Regions from separate parts of the Sphingomonas sp. GW821-FHT12D09 genome, predicted to be linked through region 3. Evidence: riboswitches for the same ligand, from Rfam matches in the RefSeq annotation. Region 3 holds a riboswitch; each other region holds the start of a gene.
The links. Region 3 has a riboswitch for cobalamin ahead of AC1RPL_RS01015 (hypothetical protein). Riboswitches for the same ligand answer to the same signal wherever they lie in the genome.
Positions count from the first base shown of each region.

Region 1: it holds a riboswitch for cobalamin, as region 3 does, so the genes downstream of both, AC1RPL_RS17185 (TonB-dependent receptor plug domain-containing protein) here and AC1RPL_RS01015 (hypothetical protein) in region 3, are expected to answer to the same signal.
Region 2: it holds a riboswitch for cobalamin, as region 3 does, so the genes downstream of both, metE (5-methyltetrahydropteroyltriglutamate--homocysteine S-methyltransferase) here and AC1RPL_RS01015 (hypothetical protein) in region 3, are expected to answer to the same signal.

Region 1 covers NZ_JBXAQL010000004.1:13,169-16,413, reverse strand. Annotated here, with positions in the region: gene AC1RPL_RS17185 (TonB-dependent receptor plug domain-containing protein) at 1-1,478, opposite strand, end outside; cobalamin riboswitch at 1,660-1,875, opposite strand; gene AC1RPL_RS17180 (enoyl-CoA hydratase-related protein) at 1,976-2,758, opposite strand; gene AC1RPL_RS17175 (efflux transporter outer membrane subunit) at 2,994-3,245, opposite strand, start outside.
Region 2 covers NZ_JBXAQL010000005.1:213,354-216,598, reverse strand. Annotated here, with positions in the region: gene ahcY (adenosylhomocysteinase) at 1-174, opposite strand, end outside; gene AC1RPL_RS20850 (WG repeat-containing protein) at 369-890, shown strand; cobalamin riboswitch at 956-1,154, shown strand; gene metE (5-methyltetrahydropteroyltriglutamate--homocysteine S-methyltransferase) at 1,265-3,245, shown strand, end outside.
Region 3 covers NZ_JBXAQL010000001.1:210,962-214,206, reverse strand. Annotated here, with positions in the region: gene AC1RPL_RS01020 (cobalamin-binding protein) at 1-876, opposite strand, end outside; gene AC1RPL_RS01015 (hypothetical protein) at 873-1,388, opposite strand; cobalamin riboswitch at 1,583-1,803, opposite strand; gene AC1RPL_RS01010 (alpha/beta fold hydrolase) at 2,027-2,848, shown strand; gene AC1RPL_RS01005 (hypothetical protein) at 2,898-3,245, opposite strand, start outside.

The DNA of each region.
Region 1 (3,245 bases), on a different contig from region 3:
TAGGTGGTGTAGATCTCGTCGGTCAGCGTCGAATCGAAATAGGTCGCGCCGATATTGGCCTTGCCGTCGAGGAAGCTCTGGTCGATGCCGACTTCCCAGCCCTCGGACTTCTCCGGCTTCAGGTTCGGGTTGCCGATATATTTGCCGTCCGAGAAGCCATAGAGCTCGTAATAGCCGGGGTTCTTGACGCCGGTGCCATAGGCCGCGTGGACGCGGGTGTCGGTCGGCAGGCGATAGCCGGCCTGGACGCGCCAGGTGGTGACGTCGGCAAAGCGGTTATTGTCGTCGTAGCGGATCGAGGCGCCGCCGGTGAAGCCGCCCGCGGTCAGCTCATACTGGCCGACCAGGCCGAGATTGTCGGTGGTGCGCTTGCCGGTGAAGGCATCGTAGGGCGAGCCGCTCGACGGCGTGGTGTTGCGGAACTGCTCGCGCTCGACGTCCACCGCGCCGGTGATGCGGTGGGTGATCGCGTCGGTGCCGAAGCGGAAGCTCGACACGAACGAGCCCTTGTAGCGCTGGCCCTTGTCGCCAAAGCCGATGCCGAACGCATTATGGCCGGTGCGGCTGGTGTCGGCGAACTGCGCCGATGCGGTGTTGGTCCAGCGGCCGTCCAGGCCGGTCAACTCGGCGCTGAGCAGGCCGTAAAAGGCCTCGTTGGTGAAATAGGTGCCCGGGCTGTCGATCGTATAGCCGAAGGTCTGGCTGGCCGGATTGCCGTCGCTGTCGTTGGTCTCGGCATCGGTGTAGCTGTAGCGCAGCACGCCGGTCAGCTTGAAATTGTCCGACGGCTTCCAGTTCAGCTTGGCGCTGGCGCCGACATTGTCGGAGCCGATGTCGCGGTTGCCGCCGCGCGCGGTGGCATAGCCCTTGGTGTGATACCAGGTGCCCGAAGCCGCATAATCCAGCGTGCCGGTGTTGCCTGCCGCGCGTGCCGCGGTGCTGACCGTGCCGAACGAGCCGCCTTCGGCACGCGCCGAGAAGCCCGGCGCCTCGGCGCCCGAAAGCGTGGTGTAGCTGATCACGCCGCCGATCGCGTCCGAGCCGTAGAGCGACGACTGCTGGCCGCGCAGCACTTCGATGCGGGCCGACGGGTCGGCGATCAGCGTGCCGAAATCATATTCGCCCTGATAGGGATCGGCGGCTTCGATGCCGTCGATCAGGACGAGGACGTGATTGCCTTCGGTGCCGCGGATGCGGATCTGGGTGAGGCTGCCGACGCCGCCGGTGCGGCTCACGGCCACGCCCGGCACGTCGCGCAGCACGTCGGAGACGATGCGGGTCTGGCGCGCGTCGAGCGCGGTGGCGTCGATCACCGTGGCGGAGGCGGGCAGGTTCCTGAGCTCCACGCCCTCTCCCGAACGCGACGCCGTGACGACGATTTCGTCCTTCGGATCGGCAACGGTCTGATCATTGGTCTGGGCAAAGGCCGGCGTGGCCGCGGCGATCGCGATCAGCGAAACGAAACTGGTCTTCAACATGGGTATCCCCCCGGGCGCCTGTGCAACGAGGGCCGGGTCCTGCCGAACGCGCACGCGAACGACCGGTGCACGCGTGACGGCGGGCGCCTGGACGCCTGACACGCAGCACCGAAGCGGCCCCGGCCGCTTGGTCGTCGCTCAGACGGAGATACCGTGCCTTCGCCATCCCCTGGACTAGGCAAGAGCGACCGTTGCGCTGGCAGGTCTCCTGGCTCGCGGGTCATCGCGCGATGCACGCCTTCCCGGGCCAAGACCCAGTGGCTGCTCTCTCGAAGAGAGCAAGTGCATCGCGCTCACCGCTTACAGTTGCAGGGACAGCCTCGGATTGGGGCGAAACCTCGCCCGTACCGCGTTCCCATTTTAAGCCCTTTCGGGCACCGGCGCGATCATGAGGGCTGGGTTGCCCCAGGCCTCGACGCGGCCAATAGGCGCTTGCATGCCCATCGGCAATATAAAGATGTCTTTATATGCTCGGCGCGCCGCGCCCCGCCGTGCCGCTATTTGCCGGTGAAGCCGGGCTTGCGCTTCTGCAGGAAGGCCATGCCGCCCTCGACCGCGTCGGCGGTGCCACGCGCGGCACGCTGATGGTCCGCCTCCATCGCCAGCGTCTCCTCCAGCGTAGAATCGAGCGCCTGGCCCAGCCCCTGGCGGATCATGCCGAGCGCCACCGTCGGTCCGGCGGCAAGGCGGGTGGCGAGTGCCAGCGCTTCATGTTCGAGCTGCTCGTCGGAGACGACGCCGTGGACCAGGCCCCAGTCGCGCGCCTTCATCGCGGGCAGCTTCTCGCCGAGCATCATCATCTCGGCGGCACGCGACCGGCCTACCAGGCGCGGCAGCAGCCAGGTGGCGCCGCCATCGGGGACCAGGCCGATGTTGATGAAGGCCTGGAGGAAATAGCCATTGTCGCTGGCCACGCAGAAATCGGCGGCGAGCGCGAGGCTGCAGCCGATGCCGGCGGCGGGGCCACGCACCGCGCTGACCACGGGCACGCTTGCCCGGGCGACGGCGAGGATGCCGGGGTTGTAGTGGTCGGTGAGCGCGGCATGCGTCGCGGCACCCGGATCGGCGGAGGCGAGCGCGCCGCTCGCGACATCGGCGCCGGAACAGAAGGCCCGGCCGGCACCTTGGATCAGCACCGCGCGGGCTCCGTCGAGATTTGCCAGCGCGTCGCGGATCTCGTCGAACATCGCCGGCGGCGCGGCATTGAGGCGATCGGGCCGGTTGAGCGTGATCACCAGCACATCGCCGGCCCGCTCGGTCAGGATCGTCTCATAGCCCATCTTCAACTCCCGTTTCGCTTCGCAACCGATAGCGGGGCGGGCGCAGGGGGGGAAGTGTTGTGCATATATTCGTCATCCCCACGAAGGCGGGGATCCAGGGTAGCGCAGAACAAGCGGCGCCACCGAGCTGTCGGGCACCGAAGATGTCCAAGCTGGCCGCGCGCGATGTGCTTGTGACCCTGGATCCCCGCCTTCGCGGGGATGACGATAGAAGCGTGCCGCCTAAGTCGTCGCTCTAAGGCGCAGCCGAAACCGCCGGCTGCGGCCCCGAAGGCGTCACCGTCAGCAGCGAATCGCCGCCGAGCGTGCGGTACAGCGTCACCAGATTAGTCGCCTCGATCAGCCGGGTCTGCACCAGGCCTTGCTGCGCGGAATAATAGGAGCGCTGTGCGACCAGGTTCGCCAGGAAATTGTCGATGCCGCCGCGATAGCGCGCCCCGGACAGCCGGTAGCTGTCCTGCGCCGCGGCGAGGTTCGCCGTGTCCGC
Region 2 (3,245 bases), on a different contig from region 3:
CATGTGCAGCGAGCCGGTGATGCGCGCACCCTTGAGCGGCTTCGAGGCGCCGAACTCGGCGCGCAGTGCCATCAGGCCGGGCATTTCGGTCTCGGCGATCTCGATCTCCTTGCGGCCAAAGGCGGCAAGCGAGAGGTCCTTGATGACGTAATCCTTGTCGAGCACGGTAGCCACGAGCTGGTCTCCAGATGTGAATCGGTTACGCGCCGGGAATCGCCGGCAGCGGATGCGGGCGCCCTACAGACTTCGCCGTCGCCGTGCAATTCCTAATATAAAGATATCTTTATATGTCATGCTCAGCCGGTCTTTGGACACGGCGTCCGGTATGATAGCCTTGCGCAATGCGCTGGCCGATCCCCCCGCTCCTCATGCTGACCGCGGCCGCCGGACCGGCTGCGGAACCCTATCCCCTCGCCTGCTTCTACGCGCCGCGTGGGGGCGAGCTCGACACGTTCCCGGACTGCGCCGCGGAGCAAGCCGACGGGACGATCCGGCTGGCGCCGGCGCACCGCGCGAAGCTCGACTATGACTGGGGCGGCCTGGCCACGGTCCATGTCGGCAAGAGCTTCCACTATGTCGCCCGCGACGGCCGCACCGCGCCGGTGATGACGATGGACAATGGCGCCGAGGACTTCGTCGATGGCCGGGCACGCTCGCAGCTCGGCGGGAAGATCGGCTATATCGACCGCGCGCTGCACCTGGTGATCCCGCGCCGCTATGATGGCGCCATGCCGTTCGAGAAGGGCGTGGCGGAGGTTTGCATCGGGTGCACGCTGGCCAGCGACGGGGAGCATGGCTGGTACGCCGGCGGGCGGTGGATGCGGGTGGATCGGCGTGGGCGGGAGTTGCCTGCCATCGTCATCCCCGCGAAGGCGGGGATGACGGAATAGAGTATCGGCGAGAAGCTCATATAAAGAATTCTTTATATCACCCTTGACGCCGTACCCCGAGCGGCAGATGCTTAAGGCGTCGAGGTTCTTCCGGCTTGCCCGGAAGCTAAGACGGGAAGCCGGTGCGAAACCGGCGCTGCCCCCGCAACTGTAAGCGGCGAGCGGCGATCCAAGCTGTGTCACTGAGGGGCTTGCCCCTTGGGAAGACGGATCGTCCGCGCTGACCCGTGAGCCAGGAGACCTGCCTCCGACGCGATAACGTCCACCGGCGGGGTGCCCGGTCTGGCCGCTTGCATGCCGCGGCCGGGCAACCGTCCTCGCATGCCTGTGTGTCATGCCGGTCTCCCCCGCCGTTTCATCGGGGTATGAAGACCATGACCGTTACTGTTGCCACGCTCGGCTTCCCAAGGATCGGGCCACGCCGCGAACTCAAGTTCGCACTCGAGAAATTCTGGTCGGGCAAGTCGTCCGAAGCCGAGCTGCTGGAGGCCGCCCAGGGCCTGCGCGCCGCCGCCTGGGCCCGCCAGGCCGCGCTGGGGGCCGACTGGCTGCCGAGCAACGACTTCTCCTTCTACGATCACGTGCTCGACACCAGCCTGATGCTGGGCGCGATCCCCGAGCGCTACGGCGTCGCCGCCGGCACTGCCGACCTCGCCACCTATTTCGCGATGGCACGCGGCACCACGGGAGAGACGGCATCCTGCGCGCACGGCCATGGCCACACCGCGCAGGAAATGACCAAGTGGTTCGACACCAACTATCATTACATGGTCCCGGAGCTGGCGGCGGGGCAGCAGCTCGCCCTCTCCTCTTCCAAGATCGTCGACGAATATCGCGAGGCCAAGGCGCTCGGCTATGAGACGCGCCCGGTGCTGCTCGGCCCGGTCACCTGGCTCAGCCTCGCCAAGGGCCGCGACGTCGATCCCTTCGACTATCTCGACGAGGTGCTCGGCCTCTATTCAGCTGTACTCACCCAGCTCCAGCATGCCGGCGCCAAATGGGTGCAGATCGACGAGCCGATCCTCGCGCTCGACCTGAGCGAGCGCCAGCGCGCCGCGATCACCCGCGCCTATGCCAAGTTGCCGCGGCTGGGCCTCAACATCCTGCTCGCCACCTATTTCGGCGCGCTGGAAGACAACCTCACCCTCGCCGTGAACCTGCCGGTTGCCGGGCTGCACATCGATCTCGTCCGCGCGCCGGACCAGCTCGACAAGGTGTTGGTGGCGGCACCCAAGAAGCTGCTGCTCTCGCTCGGCGTGATCGACGGCCGCAACATCTGGCGCGCGGACCTGGAGAAAATCCTCGACCGGATCAAGCCGATCGCCGCCACCCGCGACGTGATCCTGGCCCCCTCTTGCTCGTTGCTCCACGTGCCGGTGGACCTGGCGCTCGAGACCAAGCTCGGCGATGAGATCAAGCAGTGGCTCGCCTTCGCGGTGCAGAAGGTCGATGAGCTGGTGACACTGAAGGATGCGCTCAACGCGGGCCGGGAGACCGTCGCGGCCAAGCTGCTCGCATCGAGCGAAGCGGCGGCGGCACGGCAAGTATCGCTGCGCATCCACAACCCGCAGGTCCAGGCGCGCATGCTCGCGGTGACCCATGCGATGCGCGACCGCATCTCGCCCTATGCCGATCGCGCCAAGGTCCAGGCCGAAGTGCTCGACCTGCCGCCTTTCCCCACCACGACGATCGGATCGTTCCCGCAGACCGCCGAGGTCCGCCACGCCCGCGCCGAGCATAATCGCGGCAATCTGGGGAGCGCCGCCTATGAGCAGTTCCTGCGCGAGGAAACCGCGCGCACGGTCCGCTGGCAGGAGGAAGCCGGGCTCGACATGCTCGTGCACGGCGAGTTCGAACGCAACGACATGGTCCAGTATTTCGGCGAGCAGCTCGCCGGCTTCGCCTTCACGTTGAATGGCTGGGTCCAGTCCTATGGCTCGCGCTGCGTCCGCCCGCCGATCCTGTTCGGCGACGTCTCGCGGCCCGAGCCAATGACGGTCGAGTGGTGGCGCTATGCGCAGTCGCTAACAGACAAGCCGATGAAGGGCATGCTCACCGGCCCGGTGACGATCCTCAACTGGAGCTTCGTGCGCGACGACCAGCCGCGCGCGACATCGTGCCAGCAGATCGCACTGGCGATCCGCGACGAGGTGGTCGATCTCGAAAAGGCGGGCTGCAAGGCGATCCAGATCGATGAGGCAGCGCTTCGTGAAGGCATGCCGCTGCGCAAGCGCGACTGGCAGGCCTATCTCGACTGGGCGGTGGACAGCTTCCGGCTCTCGGCGGCGGGCGTGGCCGATGCGACCCAGATCCACACGCACATGTGCTATTCGGAGTTTAACGACATCCTGCCGG
Region 3 (3,245 bases):
GGCATCGAATATCTCGGCAAGTATCTCCGCGGATTCGACCAGGCGCGGGCCCGGCCGGTTGAAGAAATGATGGCCGTCGGCAACATAGACCTGTCCGCGGCGGACCGCGCCGATGCCGGCCCAGCGCGGATCGCCGACGACGGCGTCGATGTCGGCGCGGCTCTGCGGGATCTGGTAGCCGCAGGGCATCAGCACGATCACGTCGGGGTCGCTTTCCACGAACACGTCCCAGTCGAGCCAGGGGGAGTGCTGGCCAGGAGTGACGTAGAGCGGCGCGCCGCCGGCGATCTGGATGAGCTCGGGGACCCAGTTGCCCGCAGCCATCAGCGGGTCGAACCACTCGATCGCGGCGACGCGTGGAGTGGCGCCGCGCCGGGCCGAGCGGGTGCGGATGGCTTCCATCCGGCGATCGAGTCCGAGCAGCACCTTCTCCGCGGCGAATTCGCGGTCGGTCGCGGCACCGACGGCGCGGATGTCGCCCCATACGTCGCTCAGATTGTCGGGGGCGAGCGAGAGCAGGGTCGGCGCCATGCCCTGCCAGGCGCAGAGCGATTCCTCGAGGTCCGCCGGCGTGACGGCGCAGACCGCGCACTGCGTCTGGGTGAGGATCAGGTCGGGCTTGAGGCTGCGCAGAAGCTCGGCATGGACTTCGTAGACCGACAGGCCCTGGCGGACGATCTCCTGCACGCGCCGGTCGATCTCGATCGAGGTCAGGCCCTTTTCGAGCTTGGTGGCAGTGCAGACCGGCAGATCGCGGACGAAGGGCGGGAAGTCGCATTCGTGCGAGCGGCCGACCAGCGCCGGGCCGAGGCCCAGGGATACTGCGACTTCGGTCGCGCTCGGGAGGAGGGAGACGATCCGGGGAGACACGCTCATGCGGCGGCGCGCGGCGCGGGCGCCCAGCCGGGGGCGAAGCGGAGGACGGCTTCGCGGATCACGAGCAGGCCGGCGAACCACAGCGCCTCGTTCCTGGCGAGCAGCAGGACGATCGCCTGGGTGAAGGCGCCGGTGCCGCCGCCTGCCAGGCCGTAGAGATAGAGGGTCAGCTCATAAGCGACGAAGCCGAGCACCGCCGCGCCGAGCAGCGGCAGCAACGCGCCGGTGCGGCCGGTCGCCACGCGGATCACGGCGAAGGCAGCCAGCGCGGCCAGGCCGATCGCGGCGCCCCAGCCCAGGGTCGAGGCATCGAGGGGATAATCGAGCAGCGTGAAGCCGATCGCCTGGTTCGCGGCCCAGGCGACGAACACGGTCGCCAGCCCCTCGCGACGGGGAAGCGTGGATGCCGCCATCGCGGCGAGCGCGACAAAGGGCATCAGGCAGGCGGCAACCAGGCTGCCCGCTACCGTGGCGGCGGCAAGTGCAGCCGCCCATGCGAGGCTGCGTTCCATGCGCAACATGCGTCTTCATTCCTTCGGCGCCGAGCAACGAAGGCGACGGGGCCTGCCGCGCGCATCAGCGAACGGCGGCGCACGCGAATGGGAGGGCGCTTGTCCCCCGTCCGGCGCACCGTTGCGGCCCCTCGCCGCTAGGGTTCGTCGCTCAGACGGAAGGACCGTGCCCGGGCCATTCCCTGGACCAGGACAAGAGCGACCAGACGCCGGCAGGTCTCCTGGCTCGCGGGTCGATGCAGGCTGCACGGCCTTCCCGGAGTGAACTCCAGTGGCCGCTCCCTCGGATGGGGAGCGAAGCGCAGCATACTCACCGCTTACAGTTGCAGGGACAGCCGCGGAGTTGGACGGATCGCTCCGCCCGCACCGCATTCCCTTTGAAGCCCTTTCGGGCACCGGCGCGATCAATGCGAAGCGGCTGGGCCGCTCCACGGGGTGGGGATAGACCAGCCATGCTGCACTGCGCAAGCGGACCGGGCCTCCAAAGCGTCAGCCGGGTCACCCCATAATGGCTAGGCCGGTGGACTGGCTTGGGGTGCGGGCCCAAGGTCCAGCAGGCGTAGACCTGCGGGGATCGGCGAGATGGCCCCATGCAGGTGCAGGGAAGACGGTTTCGCCTTTCTCGGAAAGGATGGACCATGGCTACCGTGACCACGCAGGACGGCACCGAGATCTTCTACAAGGACTGGGGCAGCGGAAAGCCGCTGTTCTTCCATCATGGCTGGCCGCTAAGCGCCGACGATTGGGACAGCCAGATGACGTTCTTCCTGGCCCAGGGCTACCGCGTGATCGCGCATGACCGCCGCGGGCATGGCCGCTCGACCCAGACCGACAAGGGCCATGACATGGACACCTATGCCGCCGACGCCGCGGCGGTGGTCGCCAAGCTCGACCTGAAGGACGCGGTCCATATCGGCCATTCGACCGGCGGCGGCGAAGTGACGCGCTATGTCGCCAAGTACGGCAAGGGCCGCGTGGCCAAGGCGGTGCTGATCAGCGCGATCCCGCCGACCTTCATGCAGTCCGCACGCAACCCCGACGGCGTGCCCAAGGCCGTGGTCGACGGCATCCGCGACGGCACGGCCTTCCACCGCGCCCAATTCTACCAGGACATCACCATCCCCTTCTACGGCTTCAACCGCGAGGGCGCGAACGTCTCGCAGGGGATCCGTGACAATTGGTGGCGCCAGGGCATGATGGGCGCGGCGATCGCGCATTGGGAATGCGTGCGGGTGCTGTCGGAGACCGAGTTCTACGACGACCTGGCAGCGATCGACGTACCGGTGCTGGTGATGCACGGCGAGGACGACCAGATCTGCCCCTTCCCCACCACCGGCGCGCGCTCGGTCAAGCTGCTCAAGCACGGCAAGCTGATCTCGTACCCGGGCCTGCCGCACGGGATGCCGACCACGCATGCCGAGATCATCAACCGCGACTTGCTGGCGTTCATCAAGAGCTGAGGCGGCCCGGGGCGGAGCATGGCGGCCTGCCATGCTCCGCTGCCGGCGCTCAGAGATCCGAGAAGAGCTGGCGGATCTCGTGCGGAGTGCGCTTCGGGAAGACCGCACGCGCGAAGGCGACCAAGTCGCGTTCGAACGCGGTGCGCTCGGCAATCGCCTGATTGCGGTTCCGCTCGTAATCGTCGCGGTGACCGGGGTCCACGTCGCGCAGGGTTTCCCGCCAGGCAGCATCGCCGATCGTCGCCGGCGAAGTGCCCTCACCCTCGCCTCGCGCCTCACGGACTGGCGTGCGTCCTTCAGCGAGCGCCTCGATATGCTTAAGGAAGCGCTCGGCATCGCTGTTCTGGCCGTCGATCTGGCATTGCGCCATCGCAGTGCCCCGGAAGCAATCCATCTC